Linked DNA regions of Magnetospirillum sp. XM-1. The protein of the gene in region 2 interacts with the protein of the main gene of each other region in a pairwise test. Links are inferred from orthologs where the notes say so. Each region holds a gene or a part of one and is shown on either strand. Other genes may lie near its edges.

What was found.
Region 1: the proteins of XM1_RS01410 (region 2) and XM1_RS12635 interact in binary tests that used the Escherichia coli proteins (3 or more experiments, as listed by UniProt). The link is inferred for Magnetospirillum sp. XM-1 from one-to-one orthologs.
Region 3: the proteins of XM1_RS01410 (region 2) and sfsA interact in binary tests that used the Escherichia coli proteins (3 or more experiments, as listed by UniProt). The link is inferred for Magnetospirillum sp. XM-1 from one-to-one orthologs.

What each region holds. Positions count from the first base shown.
Region 1 is NZ_LN997848.1:2,729,964-2,740,405, reverse strand. What follows is about bases 3,207-6,172. They hold XM1_RS12635 (sulfate/molybdate ABC transporter ATP-binding protein), read right to left. Parts: upstream 5,229-6,172; coding sequence 4,185-5,228; downstream 3,207-4,184. Other genes in these bases: cysW (sulfate ABC transporter permease subunit CysW), read right to left, coding at 5,254-6,093; XM1_RS12640 (c-type cytochrome), read right to left, coding at 3,842-4,114; XM1_RS12645 (NAD(P)/FAD-dependent oxidoreductase), read right to left, coding at 3,207-3,825. Outside these bases: XM1_RS12660 (HAMP domain-containing sensor histidine kinase), read left to right, coding at 1-1,709; XM1_RS12655 (response regulator), read left to right, coding at 1,706-2,074; XM1_RS12650 (cache domain-containing protein), read left to right, coding at 2,071-2,529; more of XM1_RS12645, read right to left, coding at 2,545-3,206; sulfate ABC transporter permease subunit CysT, read right to left, coding at 6,266-7,117; XM1_RS12620 (sulfate ABC transporter substrate-binding protein), read right to left, coding at 7,129-8,172; XM1_RS12615 (HD domain-containing phosphohydrolase), read left to right, coding at 8,499-9,608; XM1_RS12610 (PP2C family protein-serine/threonine phosphatase), read left to right, coding at 9,617-10,442. UniProt on the Escherichia coli protein: Part of the ABC transporter complex CysAWTP involved in sulfate/thiosulfate import. Responsible for energy coupling to the transport system.
Region 2 is NZ_LN997848.1:293,009-303,272, reverse strand. The notes cover bases 7,477-10,264. They hold XM1_RS01410 (glutamate-5-semialdehyde dehydrogenase), read right to left. Parts: upstream 9,608-10,264; coding sequence 8,345-9,607; downstream 7,477-8,344. Other genes in these bases: proB (glutamate 5-kinase), read right to left, coding at 9,610-10,264; XM1_RS01415 (nicotinate-nucleotide adenylyltransferase), read right to left, coding at 7,576-8,187; rsfS (ribosome silencing factor), read right to left, coding at 7,477-7,579. In the rest of the region: XM1_RS01460 (lysophospholipid acyltransferase family protein), read right to left, coding at 1-104; lipid A export permease/ATP-binding protein MsbA, read right to left, coding at 111-1,895; petA (ubiquinol-cytochrome c reductase iron-sulfur subunit), read right to left, coding at 4,040-4,594; XM1_RS01440 (tRNA (cytidine(34)-2'-O)-methyltransferase), read left to right, coding at 4,749-5,213; XM1_RS01435 (class I SAM-dependent methyltransferase), read left to right, coding at 5,231-5,929; XM1_RS01430 (hypothetical protein), read right to left, coding at 6,098-6,613; 23S rRNA (pseudouridine(1915)-N(3))-methyltransferase RlmH, read right to left, coding at 6,698-7,156; more of rsfS, read right to left, coding at 7,157-7,476. UniProt on the Escherichia coli protein: Catalyzes the NADPH-dependent reduction of L-glutamate 5-phosphate into L-glutamate 5-semialdehyde and phosphate. The product spontaneously undergoes cyclization to form 1-pyrroline-5-carboxylate.
Region 3 is NZ_LN997848.1:3,843,118-3,852,724, reverse strand. The notes cover bases 6,636-9,607. They hold sfsA (DNA/RNA nuclease SfsA), read right to left. Parts: upstream 8,491-9,607; coding sequence 7,780-8,490; downstream 6,636-7,779. Other genes in these bases: XM1_RS17640 (ComF family protein), read left to right, coding at 9,424-9,607; XM1_RS17645 (methyltransferase domain-containing protein), read right to left, coding at 8,490-9,377; map (type I methionyl aminopeptidase), read right to left, coding at 6,969-7,772; XM1_RS17660 (hypothetical protein), read right to left, coding at 6,636-6,726. Also shown: XM1_RS17690 (hypothetical protein), read right to left, coding at 140-607; XM1_RS17685 (rhodanese-like domain-containing protein), read left to right, coding at 801-1,136; signal peptide peptidase SppA, read left to right, coding at 1,243-2,982; XM1_RS17675 (SDR family NAD(P)-dependent oxidoreductase), read left to right, coding at 2,979-3,716; XM1_RS17670 (hypothetical protein), read right to left, coding at 3,723-4,049; XM1_RS17665 (hypothetical protein), read right to left, coding at 4,149-5,372; more of XM1_RS17660, read right to left, coding at 5,590-6,635. UniProt on the Escherichia coli protein: Binds to DNA non-specifically. Could be a regulatory factor involved in maltose metabolism.

The DNA.
Region 1 (10,442 bases), 2.4 Mb from region 2 along the record:
AGAACCCGGTCGGCACCCGCTTTCGCGGTCTGGTGCGCTGGGCCACTCCGGTGGTCCGCCAGGGACAGACCACCGGCTGGGTGACGCTGGCGCTCGATCACGACCACCTGATGGAATTCACCGACCACATCCTGCCGACGCCTGACCGCTATTCGCCCATCGCCGACGCGGCGTCGGGCAATTACGCCTTCATCTGGGACTACAAGGGCCGCTCGGTGGTGCATCCCCGCCACTACTTCATCACCGGCTACGACCCCGAGACCGGCGAGCCGGCGGTGCCGTGGCTTGATGCCGGGCTTTACGCCCAGTGGAAGGAAAGCGGCAAGCCCATCGGCGAGTTCCTGAAGACCGCCCCCACCTTCCTCGAGCAATCCCTGAAGAAGAAGGGCTCTCCCGAACTGGTCAAGCAGGGGCTGCTGGGCCTCGACTGCCGCTATCTCAACCACGCGCCGCAATGCACCGGCTGGATGGACCTCACCAGCCAGGGCGGCTCGGGCTCGTTCGACATCTTCTGGAGCGGGTTGTGGAAGCTGACCACGGCCGCCACCATCCCCTACTACACCGGCCCCTACGGACAGTCTCCGCGCGGCTTCGGCTTCGTCACCATCGGCGCCAACGTCGACGACTTCCACGCCGCCGCCACCAAGGAGAAGGAGAACACCGACCAGATCCTGGCGCTGCGCAACCGCGACCTGCAGGCCCAGTACGACAACGTCATGGCGCTGATCGCCGCCCAGGTGGAAAGCCTGGCGCGCCAGCTGTCGCTGTCCACCCTGGTGATGATCGCCGTGGTGATCGGCATCGCGGTGTGGATGGCCTCGTTCCTGACCCGGCGCATCACGGCGGTGGTGGGCGGCATCCATCGCTTCAGCGAGCAGGAGACCGAATACCGCCTGCCGGTCCAAGGCGACGACGAGATGGCCAGCCTGGCGCTGTCGTTCAACCAGATGGCCGATCGCGTCGGCGAATCGTTCCTCCGCCTCGAGGAAGCCCGCAAGCGGGCCGAGGAGGCCAGCCGCATGAAGAGCGAGTTCCTCGCCAACATGAGCCACGAGCTGCGCACCCCCCTGAACGGCATCATCGGCTTCTCCGAGCTGATCCGCGACGAGGCCGCCGACGACGAAACGCGCGAGAACGCCGACATCATCGAAAAGAGCAGCCGCCACCTGCTGGAACTGGTCAATTCCATCCTCGACATCGCCAAGATCGAGGCCGGCGCCATGACCCTGGCGGTTCAGCCGGTGAAGCTGGCCGCCCTGGTGACGGAAGCCGCCGCCGTCCACCAATCGGCGGCCCAGGCCAAGGGAATCGGCCTGGTCAACCGAATCGGCGACGATTGCCCGGAAACCATCCAGGCCGATCCGCTGCGGCTGCGCCAGATCCTCCACAACCTGCTGTCCAACGCCGTCAAGTTCACGGAGAAAGGCGAGGTGTCCTTGAGCGTCGAACGGACGCCCGGCCATGTGGTGTTCCGGGTGGCCGATACCGGGGCCGGCATTCCCGAAGACATGCTGCACGCCATTTTCGAGAAGTTCCGTCAGGTTGATTCCTTCCTGACCCGCTCCCATAGTGGAACCGGCCTGGGACTTACCCTGGCCCGCCATCTGGTCGAACTGATGGGCGGCACCATCGGTGTCGAATCCACGCTCGGCCAGGGAACCGTCTTCCACTTCACCCTGCCTTGCCCACAGCCCGAGAGCCCCTCATGAAGAACGCCCTGGTGGTCGATGACAACGACGTCAACCGTATCCTGGCGTCCCGCCTGCTGACCAAGGCCGGCTGGACGGTTTCCGACGTGGATTGCGGCGAGGCGGCGCTCAGTTTCCTCGCCGCCAACACCGTGTCGCTGATCCTCCTGGACGTCAGCATGCCGACCATGAGCGGCCAGGAGGTCTGCCGGCGCGTCCGCGCCGAAAGCCTGGGCGGGCCAATGGTCAAGATCGCCGCCTATACCGCCCACGCCATGCCCGAGGAGGTGCAGGAATTCCTCGACGGCGGCTTCGACACCGTGCTGCTCAAGCCCATGTCCCGCGACCGCCTGAACGCCACCTTGAGCGAATTGGGGTTCGAATGATCGGCCGTCGTCTGGTTCTCGTCGGCCTCGCCGCCGCCCTGGCCGCCACCACGGCCACCGCGGCCGAGCGCCCCACCCAGGAACAGGTCCAGGCTCTCACCCTGAAGGCCGCGGCGCTGTTGGCCGCCAACGGCGTGGAAAAGGCGCGCGAAGCCTTCCACCGCGAAGGCGAGTTCCGCTTCGGCGAGATCTACGTCAACGTCATCGACGGCAACGGCACCTGGCTGATCTATCCGCCCAACCCCAGGAACGAGGGCAAGTCGGTGCTCAACGCCAAGGACAGCGGCGGCAAGCTGCTGGTCCAGGAGATCATCTCCGTGGCCCGCGACAAGGGCGAAGGCTGGGTCGAGTACCAGTGGCTCAATCCGGCCAGCAACCGGATCGAGCCGAAGATCACCTACGTCAAAGCCGTTCCCGGCAAGGACCTCATCACCTATATCGGGCTCTACAAGTAGGCGGAGCCCCCCGCCTCATCCCCAGATGTCCTGGGTGATGTTGGCGTACCAGCTCTCGGCATAAGAGGCTTCCAGTCCCCGGAACATGGCAGACGCACCCTTGGGGCTGATGCCGCCCGAACCGGGAACGTCGGCGATCTTGCCGTTGATGACCCGGTAGACGCCGGCCACGGTGATGCCGTAATCGGGCGACAGCAGCGAGTAGCAGGTGTTCATCCAGATGGGATCGGGGGCCGGCTGGCCCCGCAGCGCCGCCACGATGGCGGCGGCGGCCACCTTGGCCTGGGAATTGGCCGAGAAGCCCGATTTCGGCTGGGGCGCGGCGTTGGTGGCGTCGCCCACCACGTAGATGTCGGGGGCCTTGGCCGACTGGAAGGTCTGCGGCACCACCGGCACCCAGCCCGAGGAATCGGCCAGCCCGGCGGCGATACTGATCCGTCCGGCGCTCTGCTGCGGAATGTGGTTCAGCACGCTGGCCTTGTGGCGGGTGCCGAACTCGGTCTCCACCGTCAGGGTCTTGGCGTCCACCTGCACCACCTTGCCGTCCTTGGACAGCGGCACCCATTCCAGCAGCCCCTTGTAGAGCTGATCCCAGCCCTCGACGAACAGCGGCTGCTTGGAGAAGGAATCCTTGGCGTCCAGCAGCAGCAGCTTGGACCGGGGCTTCCTGGTCTTGAGGTAATGGGCGATCAGGCTGGCGCGCTCGTAGGGGCCGGGCGGGCAGCGGTAGGGATTGGCGGGAATGGTCATCACCACCACACCGCCGTCCTCCATGGCTTCCAGCTGGCGGCGCAGCAGCAGGGTCTGCGGCCCGGCCTTCCAGGCGTGGGGCGCCAGTTCGGCATCGGCCTCGGAATAGCCTTGCTCGCCCCATTTGAAGTCGATGCCGGGCGACAGAACCAGCTTGTCGTAGGCGAGCTTTTCGCCGCCCTGCAGCACCACCAGCTTGGCCGCCGCGTCGATATTGGTCACCTCGGCGTGGATCACCTCCACCCCGTGGCCGCGCAGGCCGTCATAGCCGAAGGTGTTGGCCTCCAGCGAGCGGAAGCCGCCGATCACCGAATTGCTGAACGGGCAGGTGATGAACCGGGTGGAGCGCTCCACCAGGGTCACCCGCAGGGAGGGGTCCTGGCGGCGCAGGTACTTGGCGGCGGTGGCCCCGCCGAAGCCGCCGCCCACCACCACCACGCGGGGGCCGGTTCCGGACGGGCCGGTGGCGCAGGCGGAAGTGAGCGAGGACAGGCCGGCAGCGCCGGCCAGGGTCAGGAAGGAACGGCGGTCGAAGGCATTGGTCATGGCGAAGCCCCCCTTCTCAGCGCAGATTGGCGAAATACTGGGCGACCGTGTCGATCTCGGCCTCGGTGAGGCCCTTGACCAGACGCGGCATGACGGTGGCGTTGGCCACCTTGTCGGCCTTGAAGTCGCGCAGCTTGCCGGCGATCAGGAAGGCGGGCTTGCCGGCGATGGCCGGAATGGCCCCCTCGTTGCGCCCCTCGGTCCCATGGCAATTGGCGCAGACCGCCGCCGCCAGGGGGGCGGGAGCGGGCTCGGCCGCCCAAGCCGCGAGAGGGGAAGCGATAATCACAGCCGGAACGACCCAAAACGATAATGTCCGCATGATAACCCCCAACTCGGCAGGTTGAATTCAGACCATTCTACACGTTTTCACCGACGAATACCCGCGCCTTGCGCAAAAAGACCGAAACATCCTGCCCGCGCCGCAGACCAAGCTTGTCCTTCACGTCGCGCGACAGCTCGGCCTCGACGATGATTCCGTCGGCCAGTTCCAGTTCGGCGCGCACCACCGGGCCCAGCACCACCACCTGGCGCACCTTGGCCTGGGGGATATCGGGAGACAGCTCCAGGACTTCAACGTCATGGGGACGGATGAAGGCGGTGCCGGGGCCGTCGGCCCGCCCCTCGCCCACATGCAGGCCGCCCACCTGGGCCTGGCCGCCCGCCACCCGACAGGGCAGCGCGTTGACGTTGCCCAGGAAGCGATAGACGAAGGGGGTGGCCGGAGAGTCGTAAATCTCGGCCGGAGTGCCGATCTGTTCGATGCGGCCCTTGTTCATCACCACCACCTCGTCGGCCACTTCCAGGGCTTCCTCCTGGTCGTGGGTGACGAACACGCCGGTCAGGCCCATCTCGTCGTGCAGATGGCGCAGCCAGCGGCGCAAATCCTTGCGCACCTGGGCGTCCAGCGCGCCGAACGGCTCGTCCAGCAGCAAGAGGCGCGGCTCCACCGCCAGGGCGCGGGCCAGGGCGACGCGCTGGCGCTGGCCGCCCGACAGCTGGCTGGGATAGCGCCCGGCCAGGCCTTCCAGCTGCACCAGCTCCAGCAGGGTATGGACCTTCTCGTTGATGGCGGCCACGGGGGGGCGGTCGGCGCCCTTCCTGACCTTCAGGCCGAAGGCGATGTTCTCGGCCACCGTCATGTGACGGAACAGGGCGTAATGCTGGAAGACGAAGCCCACCTTGCGGTCGCGGGTTCCCAGCCCGGTGGCGTCCACTCCGCCCAAGCGGATGCGCCCGTCGTCGGGCTGCTCCAGCCCGGCCAGAATGCGCAAAAGCGTGGTCTTGCCCGAACCCGACGGCCCCAGCAGCGCCACCAGCTTGCCCTGCGCCACCTTGAGCGACACCTGGTCCAGCGCGGCAAAGCTGCCGAAGCGCTTGGAAATATTCTCGACCTCGATCATATCCGATCCTTCAATACCGGCCCCGTTAATGTCCGATCGCGGCAAGCTCGTCCCGGTGCCACCATTCGAGCGCCGATTTGACCGCCAAAGTGACAAGGGCCAGAACGGCGAGGAGAGAGGAGACCGCGAAAGCGCCGACGAAATCGTATTCATTGTAGAGGATCTCCACATGGAGGGGCATCGTATTGGTAAGCCCCCGGATATGACCTGAAACCACGGAAACGGCGCCGAACTCGCCCATGGCCCGCGCGTTGCACAGCAGAACGCCATACAGCAGCCCCCAGCGGACATTGGGAAGCGTCACCAACCGGAAGGCGGCGAAGCCCGAGGCGCCGAGCGTCAGCGCCGCCTCCTCCTCCTCGCGCCCCTGCTCCTCCATCAGCGGAATCAGCTCGCGGGCGACGAAGGGGAAGGTGACGAAGATGGTGGCCAGCACGATGCCCGGCACCGCGAAGATGACCTTGAGGTCGTGTTCGGCCAGCCAGGGGCCGAGCAGCCCCTGCAACCCGAACAGCAGCACGTAGATCAGTCCCGAAATCACCGGCGAGACCGAGAACGGCAGCTCGATCAGCGAGACCAGCAGGCTCTTGCCGGAAAAGTCGAACTTGGCGACCGCCCAGCTGGCCGCCAGCCCGAAGGCGATGTTGAGCGGCACGGCGATGGCGGCCACGATCAGGGTCAGGCGGATGGACGAGAAGGTGTCGTCGGAGGACAGCGCCCGGACATAGGCGCCCCAGCCCTTGGCGAAGGCCTCCACCAGAACGGCGGCCAGCGGGGCCACCAGAAACAGCCCCAGGAAGGCCAGGGCCAGCAGCGTCAGGCTCCAGCGCACCACGGCCGGTTCACGCGTAGCGTTGCCGTTCATTGTTTCCACCCCTCAATCGCCGGGCGCGAGCCTCCGGCTCGCTTGGCTTTCCTCCGCTTTCCCCCTGCGCTCCGCTCCGGGGTCGCTCCGGGCCGCTCGCCGCGCGCGAAGGCGCGCAATACCGAATTGTCGGCAATGCCGACAGGGGCGCCGCGCTTCGGCTTCGCCTCGCTCATGCTCCCCCCATGCGCCCGCGGCGCCACTTCTGCAACAGGTTGACCGCCAGCAGCAGGGTGAACGAGATGGCCAGCATCACCGTGGCGATGGCGGTCGCACCCACGTAGTCGTATTGCTCCAGCTTGGTGACGATCAGCAGCGGGGCGATCTCGGACACGCCGGGCAGGTTGCCGGCGATGAAGATCACCGAGCCGTACTCCCCCACCGCCCGGGCCAGGGCCAGGGAAAAACCGGTCAGCAGCGACGGCAGGATGGACGGCAGGATCACCCGCAAAAAGGTCTGCACCCGATCGGCCCCCAGCGAAGCGGCGGCCTCCTCCAGTTCCAAGTCCACGTCGTGCAGCACCGGCTCGACGGTGCGCACCACGAAGGGCAGGCCGATGAACACCATGGCCACCACCACGCCTAAGGGCGAGAAGGCCACCTTGACGCCCAAGGGCTCGAGCAACCGCCCCAGCCAACCGTTGGGAGCGTACAGCGCGGTCAGCGCGATGCCGGCCACGGCGGTGGGCAGGGCGAAGGGCAGATCGATCACCGCATCCACCAGCCGGCGCCCGGGAAAGGGATAGCGCACCAGCACCCAGGCGACCAGCAGGCCGAACACCGTGTTGATCAGCGCGGCGGCCAGGGCGCCGCCGAAGGACAGGCCAAGGGCCGACAGCACCCGAGGATCGCTGAGGATGGCCCCCCATTGCGCCAGGGTGGTCCCCGCCGCCTTGATCACCAGGGCCGCCAGGGGCAGCAGGACGATCAGCGACAGATACAGCAGGGTGAAGCCCATGGTCGGACCGAAGCCCGGAATGACGCTGGGCGCCCGGCGCGGCAGGAAAAGGGCTAAGGCGGCCATCCCCCTGGCCCCTACTTCTTGGCCGTGATGCGGTCGAACACGCCGCCGTCGGAGAAATGCTCGGTCTGGGCCTTGGTCCAGCCGCCGAACACGTCGTCGATGGTAAAAAGCTTGACCGGCGCGAAGGTGGCGGCGGTCTTCTTCACCACTTCGGGATCGCGGGGGCGGTAGAAGTTGCGCGCGATGATCTCCTGCGCCTCGGGGGTGTAGAGGAAGTCCAGGTAGGCCTGGGCCACGGCGCGGGTGCCGCGCTTGTCCACCACCTTGTCGACCACCGCCACCGGCGGCTCGGCCAGGATGGACAGCGACGGCGTGACGATCTCGAAGCCCGAGCCGAATTCCTTGAGCGCCAGATGAGCCTCGTTCTCCCAGGCCAGCAGCACGTCGCCCAGGCCGCGCTGGGCGAAGGTGACGGTGGAGCCCCGCGCGCCCGAATCCAGCACCGGGACGTTCTTGAACAGCTGGGCCACGAAGTCCTGGGCCTTGGCGGCATCGCCGTTGCTGCGGTCAAGCGCGTAGCCCCAGGCGGCAAGGTAGTTCCAGCGCGCGCCTCCCGAAGTCTTGGGGTTGGGCGTGATCACCGAGACGCCCGGCTTGACCAGATCACCCCAATCCTTGACCTGCTTGGGATTGCCCTTCCTGACCAGGAACACGATGGTCGAGGTGTAGGGGGCGGAATTGTAGGCGAGCCGCTTCTGCCAGCCGCGGTCCAGCAGCTTGGCCTTGTCGGCGATGGCGTCGATGTCGTAGGCCAGCGCCAGGGTCACCACGTCGGCCTCCAGCCCGTCGATCACCGAACGGGCCTGCTTGCCCGAACCGCCGTGGGACTGGTTGATCTTCAGATCCTCGCCGCTCTTGGCCTTCCACTGACGCACGAAGCTTTCGTTCAGCGCCTGGTACAGCTCGCGGGTGGGATCGTAGGAGACGTTGAGCAGGGTCCGGCTTTCGGCCGCCTGGGCGCCGGGCATCAGCGCCGCCATCCCCAGGGCCAGCATCACCGCGAACAGGGCCGCCAGCAGCAAGCGCCGCGCTTCATCCTCATGAAAACCGATCATCGCACCCTCCAATTCCACACACGGGCCACGTCATTCATTCTTTAGACCACTAATCTGTAGACTACTGGGGTATTGGAGTCAAGCGCCCGAACCCGCCGTCGATGCACCTCCGCTATGGCTACATTCCATGGATATAGGTGTGCGCCTATCCACAATAGGTGCTAAAGTGGCGCATCGAACCGACAGCACATAGCCCCGATACCAGCTAAACAGCCTGGCAATAATATGATATCGCTTGTTTTTCATAGGCAGGGCCACGGGGCGATCCAGTCCGCACCGGGCTCCCGCCATCGCCATCAAGCGTTCACCGGCGGGGAGAGGCGTTGATGTCGTTCGACCAGACGACCAATTCCCATCGCGAAACGGTGGCGGTGATCGACACCAGCGAAAGCCACCGCCGCCAGGTCGAACATGCCCTGACCTCGTTCTATCGCATCGCCACCTACGGCAACACCTCCGACGCGATGACGGCCATGAGCAAGTCGCCGCCCTGCGCCATCGTCGTCGACCGGGGCGCCGGACCGCAGGATTCATACGACTTCATCGCCAGCCTGCGCGGCGCCCCCGCCTTCGCCGAAACCCCGATCGTGTTCATAAGTTCCAGCGACGACCCGGCCACGCGCAAGATCGCCAAGGACAGCGGCGCGGATTCCTTCCTGGCCAAGCCCTATCGCCGCTCCATGCTGATCCGCGCCATCTCCCAGCAGATCAACCGGGCCATCGAGCGCCGGTGGGAGAAGCTGCCGACCCTGCAGCGCGACGCGCTGGTCGGCACCATGGACATCTTCAACAGCGTCAGCGACGTGATCGAAAGCGGCGAGCCCATCGCCTATTCCAAGGTCACCGACGCCTGCGGCCCCCTGGTCGAGGCGGTGGGAACCGGGGAGTTCCGGGTCATCCTGGACGAGGTGCGCGGCCACGACAACTTCTCCTACGCCCACAGCCTGGGGGTCGCCACCCTCTTGCTGCTGTTCGGCTACACCATCGGACTGAAGGGCGACGAGCTGTCGCTGCTGGGCAGCGGCGGGCTGCTGCACGACGTGGGCAAGATGTCGATCCCCTACGATGTGCTAAACAAGGTCGGAGCGCTCTCCAAGGAAGAGCACGACCTGATGAAAAGCCATGTGACGGGCACCCATGCCTATCTGGAAAAGTGCCAGGATCTGCCGCGCAACATCCCGCTGATCGGCAACCAGCATCACGAGCGCCTGGACGGATCGGGCTATCCCAAGGGGCTGAAGGGCGTCGAACTCAATGAACTGGCCCGCATGTCGGCCATCGTCGACGTGTTCTGCGCGTTGAGCGACCGCCGCCCCTACAAGCCGGCGCGGACGGCCGAACAGGCCCTTCAGGTCATGGTGGATGACATGCCGGGCAAGTTGGACATCCAGCTGCTGTCCCTGTTCCGTGAAATGCTGCTGGATTCGGGCCGGTAGGGGCGTCGATGCGTCACAGATTGCGAATCCTGCTGGTCGAGGACAATCCGGGCGACGCCCTGCTGATCAAGACCGCCCTGAAGGAGGCCCGGTCGGCCGGCTTCATCGTCATGCACGAGGAGACCCTGGCCGCCGCCATCGAACGCCTTACGGTGAGCTCCAGCTTCGACGCCGTGCTTCTCGACCTCGGCCTGCCTGATTCGCAAAGCTCGGACACCCTGCACGCGCTCTTGTCCGCCGTCCCGCCGCTGCCCGTGGTGATCATGACCGGACTGGACGACCCCCAGGTGGCCGAACAGGCCATCGAGCAGGGCGCCCAGGACTTCATGGTCAAGGGCGAGATGGATGCCCGCTCCCTGGCCAGGACCCTGCAGAACGCCATCTACCGCTTCCGCAGCGAGCGCGAAAGGCTGCATCTGGCCGACATGCTGGCCAGCGAATACGACCGCATGGCCGAGGAACTGTCGGCGGCCCGCAACATGCAGTTCGACCTGCTGCCCCGCCCTGCCCGCCTGGAGAACATCCGGACCACCCTCGGCCTGGCGGTCGAGGGCTATTTCAAGCCGTCGTCGGACATCGGCGGCGACCTGTGGGGCTGCATGGAGGGCAATGACGGCTGCCTCACCCTTTACGCCCTAGACTTCTCCGGCCACGGGGTCGGGGCGGCGCTGAACGTCTTTCGCCTGCACACCCTGATCAGCGAGTTGAAGGGCCAGGTGGTCGATCCGGCCGCCACCCTGATCCAGCTCAACGCGGCGCTGCACGGCCTGCTGCCGCGCGGCCAGTACGCCACCATGGTGCTGGCCGTCATCGACGTCGCCGCGGGAACCATCA
Region 2 (10,264 bases):
CTCCAGCGTCCGGTGAGGTAGACGAAGCGGATGTAGAGCGAGCCCAGCCAGCACAAGGCCCCGCGCAATCCCTCGCTCTTGCCGATGCGCTTGGCCCAGCTCATGGGCTTTCAGCCTCCGGTGGGTCTGGCGGCTTCCTCGGCGAACTGCATGGCGTAGAGACGGGCATAGGTGCCGTCCCTGGCCATCAGGGCGTTGTGGTCGCCGGATTCGATCACGCGCCCCTTGTCCAGCACGTGGATCAGGTCGGCGTTGACCACGGTGGACAGGCGGTGGGCGATGACGATGGTGGTGCGGCCCCGCATCAGCAGTTCCAGCGCGGTCTGCACCTGGCGCTCGGATTCGGTGTCCAGCGCGCTGGTGGCCTCGTCCAGCAGCAGGATGGGGGCGTTCTTCAGCATGGCGCGCGCGATGGCCAGACGCTGGCGCTGGCCGCCCGACAGGTTCAGCCCGCGCTCGCCCACCACTGTATCGTAGCCCTCGGGCAGGCCGGTGATGAAGTCGTGGGCGGCGGCCGAGCGGGCGGCGGCCTCGATCTCCTCGTCGGTGGCGCCGAAGCGGCCATAGGCGATGTTGGCGCGGATGGTGTCGTCGAATAGGGTGATTTCCTGGCTGACCAGGGCGATCTTGGACCGCAGCGAGGCCAGCCCGACGCCCCGCACGTCCTGGCCGTCCACCAGAACGCGTCCGTCGGTGACGTCGTAGAAGCGCGGCAGCAGGTTCAGCACCGTGGACTTGCCGGCGCCCGAGGGGCCGACCAGGGCCACCGTCTTGCCGCCGGGCACGGCGAGGTCGATGCCGTCCAGCACCGCCTTGGCGCCGTCATAGGTGAAGAACACGCCTTCGAAGCTGACATTGCCCTCCAGCACCACCAGATCGGCGCTTGCCTCCTTCTCGACGATGGTGGGCTGGGTGTCCAGCACCGAGAAGGTGCGCGCTGCCGCCGCCAGACCTTCCTGCAGGTTGGTGTTCATGGCGGCCAGGGACTTGATGGGGCGGTAGGCCAGCATCAGGGCGGTGATGAACGAGAAGAAGGCGCCGGGCGTGGTCTCGCCCTCGACCACGCGCTGGCCGCCATACAGGATCACCACGGTGATGGCGATGCCGCCCAGCAGCTCCATGATGGGCGAGGAGGCCGAGCGCACCCGGGCCGCCTTGTAGATCAGGTCCTGGAGCATCTCCACCAGGGCGTTGACCTTGCGCTTCTCGTATTCCTCCATGCCATAGGCCTTGACTACCCGGATGCCCTGGATGGCCTGCTCCAGATAGGTGGTCAGCTGGCCCATGTGGTCCTGGGTGTTGGCGGTGACTTTGCGCATGCGCCGGCCCAGCTTGCGGATGGGCAGGATGGCGATGGGGAAAATGAAGAAGGTCCAGGCCGACAGCCGCCAGTCCTGATAGAACATGGCGCCGATCAGGAAGATCACCGACGAGGCGTCCTTGCCCGCGCCCGTCAACGCGTCGGACACCGCGAAGCGCATCTGCGAGATGTCGTTGGTCAGCCGCGACAGGATACGTCCCGTGGAATTGGCGTGGAAGAAGGCGACGTCGAGGCGCATCAGGTGGGCGAACAGGCGCGCCTGCATGTCGGCGATGACGCGCAGGCCCACCTTGGACAGGAACACCGCCTCGCCGTAATTGCACACCGACTTGATGGCGAAGGTGGCCAGCACGGCGGCCGCCAGCGGCAGCAGGTATTCGTGGCGCTTCTCGGTGAAGATCTTGTTGACCACCGGGTCCATCAGGAGGGCGTAGCCCGCGTTGGCGGCGGCGCCGACCACCATGCAGAACACGGCGGCCATCACCTTGCCCATGTAGGGGCGCATGCCCTCGTTGAACAGGCGGCGCACCAGCACCCGGGTGGAATGGTCGAAGGAAATCTTCTGCTTGCTCAACGGACTATGGCCTCGCGACGGCACGTGCGGGCGGACCATATCACGGCGCCGCCCGGCGTCAAAACGAAACGGCCGCCGTTGATGCCAACGGCGGCCGTCCGAACATGGTGCGTTTAAGAGGCGCGGGCCTGCCTCTTAATGCACGTCCTTCCAGATCTGACGCTTCAGCGCGTACATCAGCGCGGTCAGGACGCCCAGGAACACCATCACCTTCAGGCCCAGGGACTTGCGGGCGTCCAACTCGGGCTCGGCGGCCCAGTTGAGGAAGGTGGTGATGTCGTAGGCCACCTGCTCCTTGGTCGCCTTGGTGCCGTCGGCATAGGTGACGATGTCATCCATGATCGGGGCGGGCATGCTGATGGCGTTGCCGGGGAAGTAGTGGTTGAAGAACTTGCCCTCGGGGATCGGATGACCCTCGGGAGCGGCGTCCTCGTAACCCAGCATCAGCGAGTAGACGTAATAGGGACCGTTGGGACGGGCCTTGTTCATCAGCGACAGGTCGGGCGGCAGGGCGCCGCCGTTGGCCGCCGCGGCGGCCTTGTCGTTGGCGAAGGGCGGCACGATGCGGTCCGACGCGCGGGCGGGGCGGTTGTTGACCACGCCTTCGTCGTTGGGCTGATCGGGGACTTCCTTCTCGGCGGCGAACGCCTTGATCTCGTCCGCGGTGAAGCCGATGTCGGCCAGGTTGCGGTACGACACCAGCTTCATGGAGTGGCAGTTGGCGCACACGTCGTGGAACACCTGCCAGCCACGCTTCAGCGCCGCCTGGTCATGCTTGCCGAAAAAACCCTCCCAGGAGAAGGCGGTGGCCGGCTTCTTGAACTCCGGCATGCCGGCGCTGCTGGCCTTCGCCTCGCCGCCGAAGCCGGCCAGGCCGACCATGATCATGGCGACCAGGGCGGCGGCCTTGACCACCGGCTGGGCGATGGAGGCGGGCAGGGCCTTGGGCTTCTCGATCTTGCCGATGAGGGGCAGGATCACCAGGAAGTGGGCGAAGTAGTAGGCGGTGCAGAACTGACCGATCTTGATCAGGATGCCTTCCGCCGGCTTGCCGCCCACATAGCCCAGCACCATGCAGTCCACGAAGAACAGCCAGAAGAACTGGCGGTACAGCGGACGGAACTTGGCCGAGCGCACCTTGGAGGTGTCCAGCCAGGGCAGGGCGAACAGGATCAGGATGGCCGAGAACATGGCCAGCACGCCCTGCAGCTTGGCCGGCAGGAAGGGCAGGTCGAAGGTGAAGGCGCGCAGGATCGCGTAGAACGGCAGGTAGTACCATTCGGGCACGATGTGCGGCGGAGTCACCATCGGGTTCGCCGGGATGTAGTTGTCCGGCTCGCCGAAGAAGTTGGGCGCCCAGAACACGAAGGCCATGTAGAACATCAGGAACAGGCCGATGCCGTACAGGTCCTTGATCGTGTAGAAGGGGTGGAAGGGGATGGAATCCTGCGGGCCCTTCATGTCGATGCCCAGCGGGTTGTTCGACTTGACGGTATGCAGCGCCCAGACGTGCACCACGACCAGCCCGACGATGACGAAGGGCAGCAGGAAGTGCAGCGCGAAGAAGCGGTTCAGCGTGGGGTTATCCACCGAGAAGCCGCCCCACAGCAGGGTTACGATGTGCTCGCCCACCACCGGGAAGGCCGAGAACAGGTTGGTGATCACCGTGGCGCCCCAGAAGGACATCTGACCCCAGGGCAGCACGTAGCCCATGAAGCCGGTCGCCATCATCGCCAGGAAGATGGCGATGCCGATGAACCACAGGATCTCGCGCGGGGACTTGTACGAACCGTAGTACAGGCCGCGGAAGATGTGGATGTACACCAGGATGAAGAACATCGACGCGCCGTTGGCGTGCAGGTAGCGCAGCAGCCAGCCGTAATTCACGTCGCGCATGATGCGTTCGACCGAGTCGAAGGCCAGCGAGGTGTGGGAGGAATAGTTCATGGCCAGGAACAGGCCGGTGAGGATCATGATGATCAGCATCACCGCGGCCAGCGAACCGAAGTTCCACCAGTAGTTCAGATTGCGAGGCGTCGGGTACTCGATCGCCGAGTGCTGCATCATCGAGAAGATGGGCAGGCGCTCTTCGATCCAGTTGACCACCTTGTTGTTGCTCTTGAAGTCGCTCATGACGGGCCCCCTCAGCCGATCCGGACGGTGGTGTCGGTGGTGAACTGGTAAGGCGGCACCGGCAGGTTGGCCGGAGCCGGGCCCTTGCGGATGCGGCCCGACGTGTCGTAGTGCGACCCATGGCACGGGCAGAACCAGCCGCCGAACTCACCCTTGGGGTCGGCGGGCTTCTGGCCCAGCGGCACGCAGCCCAGATGGGTGCAGACGCCGATCAGGATCAGCCATTCGGGCTTCTTGGCGCGGTCGGCGTCGGTCTGCGGCTCGCGCAGTTCGGCGGTGTTGACCTTGGCGGCGTCGGCGATTTCCTCGGGCAGGCGGTGCCGGACGAAGACCGGCTTGCCGCGCCACACCACGGTGACGGACTGGCCCGGCTTGATCGCCGAGATGTCCACGTCGGTGGTGGAAAGCGCCAAAGTATCGGCGGCCGGGTTCATGCTATGCACGAACGGCCAAAGTGCCAAGCCAGTCCCAATCGCACCGACGCCGGCAGTGGCGTACAGCAGGAAATCCCGCCGTGTCTGCCCGTCCACCGACGAGGGCTGGGCATTGTGTGCCTGATCAGCCATGATTAATCCTCTTGTTGGCCCGCGGAAGCGCGACTATTAACCACATCGTCCGGGTCGATTCAACAGCCGTCTCGACATGCATGCGGAGCGGCTAATATGACGTTGCTGCAAGGCAACATCCAGCCATCCTCCGAATCAGCCGTCGAGACCCCCCTTGGATCTTCTCCGCCTCGCCCTGTACCAGCCGGATATTCCGCAGAACGCGGGAACGCTTCTGCGCCTGTCCGCCTGCCTGGGCGTGGCCGTCGATATAATCGAACCGTGCGGCTTTGTCCTTGATGAACGTAAAGTCCGGCGTGCCGGAATGGATTATATCTCTCGGGCGAGCTACACCCGCCATTCGTCGTGGGAGGCCTTCGCCGCCACCCTGGCCGCCGAGGGGCGCCGGCTGGTGCTGCTGACCACCGGTGGCGACGAGCGCCATGACCGCTTTCCTTTCGCCGCCGGTGATACCATCATGGTCGGACGTGAAAGTTCCGGCGTGCCGCCGGCGGTGTTCGAGGCGGCCGACGCCCGCATCCGCATTCCCATGCGGGCGGAGGCGCGGTCGCTCAACGTGGCGCTGGCGGCGTCCATCGCCACCGCCGAGGCGCTGCGGCGGCTGGAGGCATTCCCGTAAGGAGGGGAGCGAGCAGAATGAGTGTTGATACCGTCCGCCACTGGGATGCCGACCGCGCCGCCGCCTATGACAAGCGGGTGCGCGAAGCCATTCCCGGCTATGACGCCCTGCACGTGCTGTCGTGCCAGATCGTCGCCGAGACCACCTCGGGCCGGGGCCGCGCCCTGGTGATCGGGGCGGGGACGGGGGCCGAATGCGTCGCCCTGGCGGAAAGCTGCCCCAATCTCTCGGTGGTGGGCATCGACCCGTCCAGGGAGATGCTCGAACACGCCGAGATCAAGGTGAAGGAACACAACCTCACCGCCCGGGTGCGGCTCTATCCCTCCAAGGTCGGCGACCTGCCGAAGTTCGAGCCCTTCGACGCCGCCACCTTGCTGCTGGTCATGCATTTCCTGCCCGACGACGGGGCGAAGAAGACCCTGCTGGAAGAAGTGGCCGCCCACCTGAAGCCCGGCGCGCCCCTGGTGCTGGCCGACTTGTTCGGCGTCTGGAGCGACGAGTGGCAGCAGCAGCTGCGCGCCTGGTGGCGCCACCTGCAACTGGCGGCGGGCATTCCCGAGGTGGAGGTGGAAAAGGGCTTCCGCCACGTGGACCGCGACATCTTCCCGGTCACCGAGGAGCGTCTCGTCCAGCTTCTGGCCGAAACCGGCTTCGGCAAGCCCGAGCCCTATTTCCGCGCCCTGTGCTTCGGCGGCTGGGTGGCGCGGAAGGTTTAGCCGTCTGCCCATGTCGTCATGGCCGTGCTTGTCACGGCCATCCACGTGGCGCCGCAGCCATATCTTCGGAAGCATTGAGCCAGGTGGACCCGCCTGGATGCCCGGATCAAGTCCGGGCATGACGGAACCGGGCGCAAAGATGTCGGAGCCGCGTCTTTTCGCAGCCTGCTACGTCCCGCCCAGCAGACCGTCGATTTCCACCTGGGCCATGGCGCGGTCCGAGCCGTGGATGATGGCGTTGGCGCAGTCCATCAGGGCCTGGGCGGCGCGGCTGATGGCCTTGACGTGCTCGGCGGTCAGCGCCGGGTCGGCGCCGCCGACGATCTCGTCTTCCAGTTTGGTGACGCCACCGAGAATCAGGGTGTTCAGGTGGTTGATGGTCTCTTCGAAGGGGCGGCGGAACTTGGTGGGGACGCGGTCATAGGCCTCCACCGCCAGTTGCTTGTCCTTGAAGGTGGAATCGGCGAAATGCTCCTGGTAGCTCTTCGGCTGCCACATCTTGCATTCCTCGATCATGTCCGGCATGTCCGGGACCATGTCGAGCAGCATGACGATCTCGTTGAAATGGTTGAGATAGTCGGTGGCGAGCAGAGTCTGGGCACTGATATTGGTGCCATTGACCCTGGCGACGTATTCCTCGAAGGCCGCCCGCTCTTCCGGCGGGATATCAGATTCCGTCACCACCCCTCCTTGGACTCCCGCCAAATCCCCTTGCCCCATCCTTGCGCCATGAAGGCGAGAATATCAAGAGCCCATACCTTGGTCCCGTCAGACCCGATGATAGGGGTGCCCTGTCAGAATCGAATGGGCCCGCCATAATTGCTCGGCCAGCAGGGCGCGGACCAGCATGTGCGGCCAGGTCATACGTCCGAAGGACAGCAGCAGATCGGCCCGTTCGCGCACCGCGTCGCCGTGGCCGTCGGCCCCGCCGATCAGGAAGGCGACGTCCTGGGCGCCGTCGTCGCGCCAGCCCCGCAGCTTCTCGGCGAAGTCCACCGAGCCCATGTCGCGGCCCCGCTCGTCCAGGGCCACCACCTTGGCGCCCTCGGGCAGGACGGCCAGCAGCAGTTCCGCCTCGCGCGCTTTCAACTGCAGGCCGGCCAGCGGGCGCTTCTCCTCCACCTCCTTGAGGATGGGGGCGGGCGACAGGCGGCGGCAATACTGGCGGAACAGGTCCTGTTCCGGTCCGGCCTTGGCCTTGCCCACCGCTCCGATCAGCAGGCGCATCTAGGCCTGTTCGATGGCCTTGGCGCGCACGGCGCTGGCGGTGGGGGCGTCGGCCTTGGCTTCCAGCGCGCCCCACATCTTTTCCAGATTGTAGAAGGTGCGGACCTCGGGGCGGAACAGGTGGACGATGATGTCGCCCGCGTCCACCAGCACCCAGTCGCACTGGGGCATGCCCTCGATGGTGACCTTTTGTCCGGCCTGCTTCAGGGCCTTCTCCACGTGGTCGGCCATGGCGCCCACCTGGCGCTGGGACTTGCCGGTGGCGATAACCATGGTGTCGGTGATGGAGGTGCGGCCCTTGAGGTCGAGGACGACCACGTCCTCGGCCTTGTGGTCGTCCAGGGTGGCCGCGACGATCTCCGCCAGCGTGGGAGCGGGGGCGGGAGCGGCGGGTTCGGCCTTGGCGGCGGGTTTGCGGGCTATGGTTGTCTCCTGTTGCGGATGGCGGTGGACGAGGCGGCGTGGCGCCTGGTGTGGAGGAACGCCCAGGCGGGCGGCTGTCCCTGCCACAAAAATCGGGCTCTCGAGGACGGCTGGCGGCTTTGGGCGAAGCGATGGGCCGCACGGCTTCCCAAGGTTCGCGCAGAATAGGGACCACGCGCCAGAATCGCAACGGGGACGGCGCGGAAGATGCTCTCCCAGCGGGCCCAGCGATGGAATCCGGCCAGATTGTCGGCGCCCATCAGCCAGACGAAGCGGATGCGGGGAAAGCGCAGGCGCAGGAGCGCCAGGGTGTCGGCGGTGTAGCTTGTGCCCCACCGGGTCTCGATATCCGTCGGACGCAGGCGGGGGTGTCCGGCGCAGACGGTTTCGGCCGAGGCGAGGCGCTTGGCGAGCGGCGCCATGCCGGCCACCGGCTTCAAGGGGTTCTGCGGGCTGACCAGCAGCCAGATTTCGTCCAGGCTCAGCAGCTTCAGGGCCAGCAGGGCGATGTGGCGGTGCCCGTCATGGGCCGGATTGAACGAGCCGCCCAACAGGCCGACCCGCGCCCGCCGGGTCTCGCCCCAGGGATTGAGTCTCGGGCGGGTCATGACGGTTCCGGCTTTTCAAGAGACACGGATGGACGCGGATACCAGCCACGGATGGACGGCGCGGCGGAAGAGGATGTTGCCCTTTTCCCTCTCCGATCCGTGTCCATCCGCGAGCGCGAAGCGCAATCCGTGTTCATCCGTGTTCCTTGGCTGGAGCTCAGCCGGGTCTGGTCTGGCCGCTGCCCTTCACCACGTATTTGAAGGTGCAGAGCTGTTCCACGCCCACGGGGCCGCGGGCGTGCATCTTGCCGGTGGAGATGCCGATCTCGGCGCCCATGCCGAACTCGCCGCCGTCGGCGAACTGGGTCGAGGCGTTCCACAGCACGATGGCCGAATCGCACCCGTTCAGGAAGGTCTCGGCGGCCTTGGCATCCTCGGCGATGATCGCCTCGGTATGGTGCGAGCCGTAGGTGTTGATGTGTTCGACGGCGGCCCGGACCCCGTCCACCACCTTCACCGAGATGATGGCGTCCAGATATTCGGTGCTCCAGTCGGCCTCGGAGGCCGGCAGGGCGCGGCAATCAGCCTCTTGGGCCCGATGGTCGCCCCTGACCTCGCAGCCCGAATCGATCAGCATGGAGACCAGGGGCTTCAGGTGGGTCCTGGCGCAGGCGGCGTCCACCAGCAGCGTCTCGGTGGCGCCGCAGATGCCGGTGCGGCGCATCTTGGCGTTCAGCACGATGGTCTTGGCCATCTCCAGGTCGGCGGAGCCGTCCACATAGGTGTGGCAGATGCCTTCCAGGTGCTGGAACAGGGGGATGCGGCTCTCGGCCACCACGCGCTCCACCAGCGACTTGCCGCCCCTGGGCACGATGACGTCGATGTAGTCGGAAAGCCGCAGCATGACCCCCACCGCCTCGCGGTCGGTGGTGGGCACCATCTGCACCGCGTCGGCGGGCAGGCCACAGGCGGTGAAGCCGCCCTTGAGCGACGTCAGGATGGCCTGGGACGAATGGAAGCTTTCCGATCCGCCGCGCAGGATGGTGGCGTTGCCGGATTTGAGGCACAGCGCGGCGGCGTCGGCGGTGACGTTGGGCCGGCTCTCGTAGATGATGCCGATGACGCCCAGGGGCACGGCGACGCGGGAAATGTGCATGCCGTTGGGCCGGGTCCATTCCGCCAGCGAGCGGCCCACGGGATCGGGCAGGCGGGCGATGTCCTCCAAGCCCTTGGCCATAGCCTCGATGCGGGCTTCGTTGAGCATCAGGCGGTCGAGCATGGCCTTGGTGAGGCCCTTGGCCTCGCCCGCTTCCATGTCCTTGGCGTTGGCTTCCATGATCAGCTTGGAATCGATGCGGATGGCTTGGGCCGCGGCGCGCAGCGCCTTGTCCTTGTCCGCCGACGGGGTGAGGGCGAGCACACGGGCGGCGGCGCGGGCGCGCTTGCCCAGGTCCGTCATCAGGGCGTTCAAATCGCTCATGCTCAACCCTCCATCACCAGATCGTCGCGGTGGATCAGTTCGTCGCGGCCCCGAAAGCCCAGGATAGCCTCGATCTCGCCCGACTTGCGACCCATGATGGCCCGCGCGTCGGCGCTGGAATAGGCCACCAGGCCGCGCCCCAGCACCTTGGCCGACGCGTCCCTGACCAGCACGCAATCGCCGCGCTCGAACTCGCCGTCCACCGTGGTGACGCCGGCGGGCAGCAGCGAGCGGCCCTGGGCCAGCGCCCGGGCGGCGCCCGCGTCCAGCACTATCGTCCCGGTGGGCTTCATGGAGCCGAAGATCCATTGCTTGCGCGCCGTCCTGGGCTCGGAATTGGGCAGGAACCAGGTGCAGCGCCCGCCATCCTCGATGGCCTTCAGGGGGTGCATGGGCTCGCCCCTTGTGATGGCCATACGGCAGCCGGCCGACAGGCAGATGCGCGCCGCCACCAGCTTGGTGACCATGCCGCCCGAACCGTAGGCCGAGCCGGGATCGCCGGCCATGGCCTCGATCTCGGGGGTGAGTTCCCGCACCTCGGGGATGAAGGTGGCCGACGGGTCCTTGCGGGGATCGGCGGTGTAAAGCCCGTCGATGTCGGAGAACAGCACCAATGCGTCCGCCGACACCATCTGTGCCACGCGGGCGGCCAGGCGG
Region 3 (9,607 bases), 3.6 Mb from region 2 along the record:
CCGCATGCTCTCATGCGAGGGGTTCAATCGTTCGACCGGCGATGACACCTGAAGCGGCGCCGGATTCCCTGGCGGGAATCTGCGGCAGGTAGAAAGACGTGACTCAGAATGGACCGGCCCGGCGCGGAACACAAGGAAATTAACGCCGGTCGATGGCCTGATAGCTCTTTCCCACCCGCTGCAGCGCCTGGGTGGGAGTCTGGATGGTGGCCCAGCCGTCGATGCGTTCCGAGGTGACGAACACGCTGTCGGAATCGGCGAAGCCCCAGCCGATGGCGGTCCAGCCCTTGGGCGTCCAGCCCGCCACCAGCAGCGGAAAGCCCTTGGCCGAGGCCCAGGCGGGCGAGTCGATCAGGATGAACAGTTCCGCCTGGCCGTCCTCGTTCAGGTCGATCCGGCCGGCGCGCACCTGATCGCGGAAGAAGCCATAGGTTCCCCCGGCGTTGTAATAGGCCTTCCACTGGGTGCGCAACAGCAGGTCGATGTCCGGCGTCTCGGCTTCGGGCAGCGGCTGCAACGCCACCTGCGCCACCAGCCGGCCGAAATCCTGGGCCGGGGCGGAGAGGGGCAAAAGCAGCAGGGCGAGGAGGGCGAGTGCGGTGCGCATGGTCATGTCTGCCGGGAACCGGTGGACATTAAGGGGCTGGGCGGCGGGCGTCAATGCTGCGACGCAAACACACTAAAAATAATGTTGTATATATGGATAAAGTTATTTTACGGCTGTTATTTGTGTTGAATTCAAGATTGGTGTGGTGTATCACGGTCTCAAGCATGGGAAATAAGAGCGCGAGGACCCCGTCATGAGCGTTTCCGAAGTCGGTCTGATCGAATTGGAACCCACCCAGGTCCAGGCCTTGCTGGCCTCCGGCGAGGCGGTGCTGGTCGACGTGCGTGAGGACGAGGAGTTCGCCGAGGAGCATATCGAGGGTTCGGTGCTCTATCCCATGAGTGATTTCGAGCTGGAGACCTGGCCCAGCTATCCCGGCCGCAAGATCATCATTTCCTGCCTGGGCGGCGTGCGCTCGGCGGCCGTGGCCCGCAAGCTGATCGCCTCGGGGCAGGGCTGGGCCGTCCATCTGAAGGGCGGGCTCAACGCTTGGCGCGACGCCGGCCTGCCCACCGTGACGGCTGCTTAAGGTTTTTTCTTCCTCTCTCAAGCATTTCCCCACCTTGCGGGCGGCTGCTGGACGTAGCCGCCCTTTTTCTTTTTAATCCAGGGGCAATGGTCGGAGTGAAATGAGCATGCGCCGTCTCGGTCGAATCCTGGTCACCTTCCTGGCCGTGTCCGGTCTGGTTTTCCTGGGGCTGATCGGCCTGGGAAGCTGGGCGGCGATCCACATGGCCGGGGGCGACGCCGACGAGGTGCCCGAGCGGGTGGTCCTTAGCCTGGACCTCGACGCCAAGTTCCGCGATACCGCCGAGGGCAACCCCCTGGCCGAACTGGCGGGCGAGCGCTCCTACGGCCTGCGCCGCGTGGTGGAGGCCATCGACCGCGCCGCCGCCGACAAGCGGGTGACCGGCCTGTTCGCCACCATGGGCCATTCCGGCCTGGGACTGGCGGGGCGTCAGGATCTGCGCGACGCGGTGACCCGTTTCCGCGCCAGCGGCAAGCCGGCGGTGCTGTTCGCCGAGACCATGGGCGAGGGCGGTTCGGGCACGCTGGACTACTACCTCGCCACCGCCTTTTCCCAGGTGTGGCTGCAGCCCTCGGGCGACGTGGGCCTGACCGGGCTGTGGGTGGAAAGCCCGTTCATCAAGGGCACCCTGGACCTGTTGGGCATCAAGGCGCAGTTCTCGGGCCGCCACGAATACAAATCGGCCATCGACATGTTCACCGAGACCGGCTTCACCCCGGCGCACCGCGAAAATCTGGGGCGGCTGCTCGACTCCTGGTCCGAGCAGATCGTCGCCGGCATCGTCGCCGGGCGCGGCCTGCCCGAGGCCAAGGTGCGAGAGCTGATGGGCCAGGGGCCGTTCCTGCCCGCCGAGGCGCTGGCCGCCCGGCTGGTGGACCGGGTGGGCTACCGCGACCAGGCCCTGGAGACCGTCGTGGGCACCGGCTCCGAGATGGCCGAGGAGATGGATCTGGCCGACTACGCCGCCAGCCTGGATCACCCGCGCGGCGCCCGCGTGGCCCTGATATCCGGGGTGGGGGCCATCCATCGCGGCGAATCCCATCGCGGCCTGGACGGCGAGGGCGATTTCGGCGCCCGCACGGTGGCCGAAGCCTTCCGCGACGCCGTGGACGACGACAAGGTCAAGGCCATCCTGTTCCGGGTCGACAGCCCCGGCGGCTCCTACACCGCGTCGGACACCGTGCATCACGAGGTGGCCCGCGCCCGGGCGGCGGGCAAGCCGGTGGTGGTGTCCATGGGCGATTACGCCGCCTCGGGCGGTTACTTCGTCGCCATGGGGGCCGACCGCATCATCGCCGCGCCGGGAACCATCACCGGTTCCATCGGGGTGTTCACCGGCAAGGTGGTGCTGGACGAATTCTGGAAGAAGCTGGGCATCAGCTGGGACGAGATGCACCGGGGTGAAAACGCCGGCATCTGGAGCGCCAACCGGGCCTTCAGCCCCCAGGCCAAGGCCCGCATCGACGCCCTGCTGGACCATATCTACGCCGATTTCACCGGCAAGGCGGCCGACGCGCGGCGCATGGACGCGGCCAAGATGGACAAGCTGGCGCGCGGGCGCATCTGGACCGGGGCCGACGCCAAGGAGTCCGGTCTGGTGGACGGATTGGGCGGCTGGGCCGAGGCGCTGGCCCAAGTGCGGCAGGTGGCGGGGATCAAGGCCGAGGACCCGGTCACCCTGGTGGAGTTCCCCCGCCCGCGCAAGCCCTGGGAGATCCTGGCCGAGAGCCTGGGCGGCGGGGTGGCGGAACGGCGCATCCTGGCCCGCCTGCAGCCGCTGCTTGACGTCCTGAGCTCGGCGCCGGGCGCCCAACTGCGGGCCCCCGACCTGAGGGGGCCGCGATGAGCGAGACCAAGACCGTCGTCGTCACCGGCGCGTCGCGGGGCATCGGCCACGCCATCGCCCGGCGTTTCCTTGCCGAGGGCTGGCGGGTCATCACCTGCGCCCGGGCCGACGTGCCCAAGGAATGCATGATCGACCGCAACTGGGCCTGCCATATCGTCGCCGATCTGGCCGATCCCGCCGGTGCCCAGGATTTCGTCGCCAAGGCCAATGCCTGGCTGGGGTCGGAGCCGCTGCACGCCCTGGTCAACAATGCCGGCGTCAGCCCCAAGACCCCCTACAAGGAGCGCCTGGGGGTGCTGAACGGCCCCATCGACGGCTGGAAGGACGTGTTCGAGCTGAATTTCTTCGCACCGCTGCGATTGGCGCGCGGCTTCGCCAGCGCCCTGCACCGGGGCCGGGGCGCCATCGTCAACATCACCTCCATCGCCGGGCATTACGTCCATCCCTTCGCGGGATCGGCCTATTCCACCTCGAAGGCGGCGCTGTCGGGCCTGACCCGCGAGATGGCGGCCGAGATGGCCCAATTGGGGGTCCGGGTCAACGCGGTGGCGCCGGGCGAGATTCGCACCGAGATGATCTCCGCCGAATACGAGGCGCTGGTGCCGCGTATTCCGCTGGAGCGCATGGGGACGACCGGGGACGTGGCCGGAACGGTGTTCCGGCTGTGCGGCCCGGATTTCGAGTATGTCACCGGCACCGAGGTCTTTGTCACCGGCGGCCAGCACCTGTACTGAGAGAGGTCAGCGGAAATAGGCGGGCTCGGCCCCGGTGATCTCGCCCAGATGGGCGACGATGTAGCGCATCAGCTTGGCAGTGGGGGAAAATTCGCCGCGGATCACGCCGCCTTCGGCCACCTTGACGGTGACCATGGCTTCGACGCAATCGTCGAGGGAGCGCACCGCCGCCAAGGTCAGCCGGACGCGGTCGCCCGGCCGCATGCCGTTTCCCTGGAAGCTGAGACCGGCAAGGGAAACGTCCAGCAGCGGGAAAACCTTCCCGTCGATCAGCACAGCGAGGCCATCCCCCATCTTGCGGGCGTGCTGCCGCCGCTCCTTGATCTGCGTCACCCTGCCGGCTCCCTGCTCGTGAACATACGATGGGTATAGCGGATGGGGGTAAACGGCATTTGCGCTACATGTAAACAGCTGATCACCGACAAGGGATGGTCACTGCGCGGCGCGCGGCGCGTTGGCGAAGGTCTTGCGGGTGAAGGCGGAAATTTCGCCCAAGGCGGTTTCCTGGGTGATGCCGGCGGCCTTGGCGCGCTCGACGAACTTGGCGACGTATTCCAGGTTGCCGGGAATGCCGAACGAGCGCTTGAACATCTCCTCGCCCATCAGGTCGTAGATGATCAGCGTCATCACCGCCAACTGGTCCATGCGCAGGCCCAGCTCGCCCACCAGCATCTTGGTGGACAGGCCGCCCACCTCGGCCAGCAGGCCGGTGATGCGCACCGTCTGGTCGGCGTTGGGCAGTTCGGCGCGCACGGCGGGGTCGAGCAGCACCATGGTGAAGGCGGCCGAGCGCAGGCGCTTGCCGTCGGGGGTCAGAATATCGGCGATGCGGGCCCGGCGATCGCCGCTGGCGGCCGGAGCCGCGGCACCGCCGGCCTTGACCTCGTGGACCTGGGCGGGAACGTCACCGCCCGAGATGGCGGCGGGTTTGGGCTTGTCGGCGGGCTTGGTGGCCTCGGCGCGAGCGGCGGGCGGCACCAGGAAGGCGGGGATGTTTTCCGGCAGGGTGGACGGCACCGGCAATTCGGCCGGGTTCTCCTTCAGGCGGCGGATGTCCTCGGGCACCTTGTAGTCGAGAATCCGCTTGCCCAGGCGCTTCACCAGCGCCGGCGACAAGGTTGAATATTCAGGGACGAGCGCCACCTGCCAATCGTGAATCAGATGCTCCTGCATGGCGTCGTAGAGCACTTCGCCCCGGCTGCGCTTGGGTGCCTTTTCGGTGGCGGACAGGGACAAAAGGCGCATCAGCTTGCCCATCAGGCCCTTGGGCGCCGCCGAGCGCTCGGCCCCGCCCTTCAAGGGGCGGGTGTCGCCGTCCAGGCGCTTGCGGAAGTGCCGCTTGGCGCAGGTCCGCACCACCATGGAGACCACGTCGTCCAGGGACCGGCCGCAGGCGAGCAAAGCGTCGGCCTGTTCCACCGGCACGTCGTGCTCGTCCACCAGCAATTGACGGAAGCGTTCGGTATTGGCGCGGAAGGCCTTGAAGCAGCGGTCCAGCAGGTCCGGGTCATCGAGGACGCATTGCAGCACGCCGCGGCGCGGCAGCTTCTTCAATTCCGGAACCAGCTGCGCCATGACGTCGGCCACCGGACCCTCGAGGGTCAGGTTGATCTGGCGGACGATCCGGGCTTGGGCCTCGGACGGAAGGCGCGGCATGGTGAAATCCGATCGAATCGCTACCTCCCCGAAAGGTAAGCCGAACGGGTCAAATTCCCAAGTGACGATATGTCAGGCCTTGAATGCTTATGCAATAAGACTGAATCCATTCAGCCTCCGGCGGGGGCGGGGCTGAGTTCGTCTCTTATCCATAAAGTATAAGCCGATTCAAATAGTAGGCCGGCGCTGGACCGCGCCGGCCCGTTGCCGTCACGGTCTAGTCGCGCCTCGAACGGTGGCCGAAGCGGGCGAAGACGCCGCGCATGAAGATGGCGCATTCGATGACCTCGGTGGTGGGGCCGATGCCGCGCAGCCTGGCCCGCTCGACGATGCGGGTGACCAGCTCGGGGTCGGCGCGCGGGCCGAACAGGCGGCCGAACACCGTGCTGCCGATACAGTCCTGGGCCACCATCAGCATGACCGCCAACTGGTCCTTGCGCAGTCCCAGCCCTTCGACCAGGGCGGTGGCGGGTTGGCCGCCGACGCCGCGCAGAAGGTCGCCGATACGCACGATCTGGTCGGCGTTGGGCAGCACGGCGCGGACTTCCGGATCCAGCAGGGTCTCGGTGAAGGCCTCGGCGCGCAGGCGCTGCATGTCGGGGGTCAGCACGTCGTCAAGGCTGGCCGTGCGGGGATGGACCACCGGCTGGACGGGTGTGAGCGGGGCCTTGGCCGCCGGGGCGAAGGGGGAGATGAACGGCGCGGCGAAGGTGGACGGCGTGGTCGCCGGGCTCCCTTCCGTCATGGTCTGGACCGGCGCGTCGGGGTCGGCGATCAGGCGGGCCAGGGTATCGGCCTCGCGGCAATCGAGAAGCTTGGCTCCCACCCGGCGGACCAGGGCCGGGTCCATCTCGGAATAGGCCGGAACCAGCGGCACCTGCCATTCATGCAGAAGGTAGGCCTTGATGGCGTCATAAAGCTCGTCGGCGGGGCTGCGCGCGGCGGCCTGGGCGCGCGCTTCCTCGGCCGCGGCCTCGGCCTCGGCCTCGGCGCGGGCGGCGGACGGCGACAGCTTGCGGCGGAAATAGCGTTTGGCGGCGGTGCGCACCACCATGGCGATGACTTCGGCCAGGGTGCGGCCGCAGGAAAGCGGGACGTTGTCCTCGCTCACCGGTCGGCGGCGTTCGTCCACCAGCACGTAGCGGAAGCGGGGGCGTTCCTTGCGGAAGATCTGGAAGCAGCGGGACAGCAGGTCCAGGTCGTCGAGGGTTCGGTCATAGGCCTGCTCACGCGGCAAGGCCTTCAGCTCCGGCAGGAACTGTCCGAGAATATCGACAACCGGCCCCTGGAGGGTCCCGTTGATTCTGAAGACCGCTGTCGCGGTATCCGTCATGGCGTCAACCTTAACTCCCATCGCGCCTCAAATCCCCGTAAGGAAACGTTAACACGCGATGAATTGCCCATCACCAAAAATGATGCGGACCTGATCGCATCACCGCCACAATACCCCCATTCGGCATAGGCTAATGTGAAGGACCTCACATAGCGACGGAGAAAAAGCATAAGCTCCTCACCCGAGGCGGGGGGCCCAATGCCGCATGCCTCCGCCATCCCGCCCAATGGGCGGGGCGAGATGGGGGCGGGCGCCTTCGCAAACTACTGATATGGGGGGCAGTGCAGCCCGGCGGGCGAAAGGGTGAAGATCTCGCAGCCGGTGGCGGTGACGCCGATGGAGTGCTCGAACTGGGCGGACAGGGACTTGTCCTTGGTCACCGCCGTCCAGCCGTCGGCCAGGATCTTGGTTTCATAGCGGCCGGCGTTGATCATGGGCTCGATGGTGAAGAACATCCCCTCGGCCAGCACGGCGCCCTCGCCGGGATTGCCGTAATGCATGACGTTGGGCGGCTCGTGGAAGATGCGGCCCAGGCCGTGGCCGCAGAAGTCGCGCACCACCGAGAAGCGGTGCTTTTCGGCGAAGCTCTGGATGGCGTGGCCGATGTCGCCCAGCGTGGCGCCGGGCTTGACCACCTCGATGCCGCGCATCAGGGATTCGTAGGTGACTTCCACCAGCTTGCGGGCCTTCACGCCCACCTTGCCCACGTAGTACATGCGCGACGAATCACCGTGCCAGCCGTCGACGATGGGCGTCACGTCGATATTGACGATGTCGCCGTCCTCCAGGCGCTTTTCGCCGGGAATGCCGTGGCAGACCACGTGGTTGACCGAGGTGCAGATGGATTTGGGGAAGCCGCGGTAGTTCATGGGCGCGTTGACCGCGCCGCGGGAGGTGATGAACTCGGCGCACAGGCGGTCCAGCTCGGCGGTGGTCACGCCGGGCACCACGTGGGGGGCGATGAAGTCCAAGGTCTGGGCGGCGAGAAGGCCGGCCTTGCGCATGCCTTCGAAATCGGCCGGGCCATGGCGGCGGATGCGGGAATATTCCCTGTCTTCGTGTTCCATCGGTCCTTCAGATCCGTTCGCTCAAATCCATGCCCAAGGGCTCGCCCAGCTCGATGCCGCCGGTCGACAGGCGGCAGGTATAGCAGATCGCTTCGACGCCGTCGCGTATCGCCTGGGCCAGGGCTTTCGCATAGGTCGGGTCGATGTCGGCGGCGGGCCGGAACGCGGTGCAATCGGCCCGCTGCACCAGATAGACCATCACCGCGCGCTCGCCCGCTTTGACCCGGTCGGTCAGCTCGGCCAGATGCTTGGCGCCCCGCACCGTGACCGCGTCGGGGAATTCGGCCCAGCCGCCGCGCTTTAAGTGGACGTTCTTCACTTCCACCCAGCATTTGGGGCGGCCTGGGCTTTCCAGCAACAGGTCGATGCGGGAATTCACGCCGTATTTCACCTCGCGGCGGATGGATTCATAGCCTGCCAGCTCGGGGATCAGCCCGGCGGCCACGCTTTCGGCGACGATGCCGTTGGGATGCGCGGTGTTGACGCCCACCAGATGGCCGTCCACCGTCACCAGCTCCCAGTTCCATTTGAGCTTGCGCTCAGGCTTGGAGGCGGGCGACAGCCACACTTCCATACCCGGTACGGCGGTGCCCAGCATGGCGCCGGAATTGGCCACGTGGGCGGTGGTCTCGGTGCCGTCGTCGAAGCGGACATCGGCCAGGAAGCGCTTGTAGCGCTTGATCAGGGTGGCGCGGACCAGGGGAGCGGAAAAGCGCATCACTCGGTCTCGGGGCTCATGCGGCTGTTGAGGCCGTTCAGTCCCGGCACGGCGCAGCCCTGGGGCGCGGGGGCGGGCTGGCAGGGATGGGGCGCCCAGCCGGTCATGGTCAGCACCTGGAAGGTGGCGGGCAGGCGGCCGTCGGGACCGGCGAAGCGCTCCTGATAGAGCGCCACGGCGTGCAGCAGGGTGGCGCGCCGCGTCAGTCCCTTGCGCTGGGCGGCCACGGCGTTGGTTTCGCCCATGCCGCGCAGGTCGGCCATCAGCCGCATGGGATCGGCATAGCTGACCGAGACCGCATCGGCATCGGCCACCGGCAGGGCGAAGCCGGCCCGCTGCAGCAGGGCGCCCAGATCCTTGACGTCGGCGAAGGGGGCGATTCGGGGGCTTAAGCCCCCTTCCTCGGCCAGTTCGGCGTCGGCCAGGCATTGGCGCAGCTCGGCCAGCGTCCCGGCTCCCAGCAGGGCGGCGACGAACAGCCCGTCGGGCTTTAAGACCCGGCGGATCTGCAGCAGGGTGCCCGGCAGGTCGTTGACCCAGTGCAGCGACAGGCATGACACCACCAGATCGAAACTGTGGGCGGCGAAGGGCAGCCATTCCTCGTCGGCGGCCAGGGTCGGGTGGCCGTTGGCCGCCGCCTTGGCCGCCATGGCGGGCGACAGGTCGCACTGCACCAGGGTCTCGATGCCGCCGCGCCCCCGCAGGGTGTCGGCCATCTCGCCGGTGTGGCAGCCGAGATCCAGCGCCATGGGAAAGCGCCGCTTGACGTCGTCCAGGCGATCGGCCAGCCGCTCGGCGACTTCGCGGATCAGGAAGTCGTGGGCGACGAAAGTGCCGGCGGCACGGTCGCGGCGCTTGCGCACCAGCTGGCGGTCGAAGATTCTCATGTCAGGGTGTATGGCATGTCCGCACCAAAAGAGGGAAGGGGAGAAGATGCCGGTCAGGTTTGCACGTCTGGTGATCGACGCGCTGCTGCCGCCGCTCTGCCTGTCCTGCGGCTCGGAGGTGGCCGAGCCCGGCAGCCTGTGCCCCCAATGCTGGTCGGCCATGGTGTTCCTGGGCGATCCCGCCTGCACCTGCTGCGGCCTGCCCTTCGAGCTGGACGCGGGCGACGGCG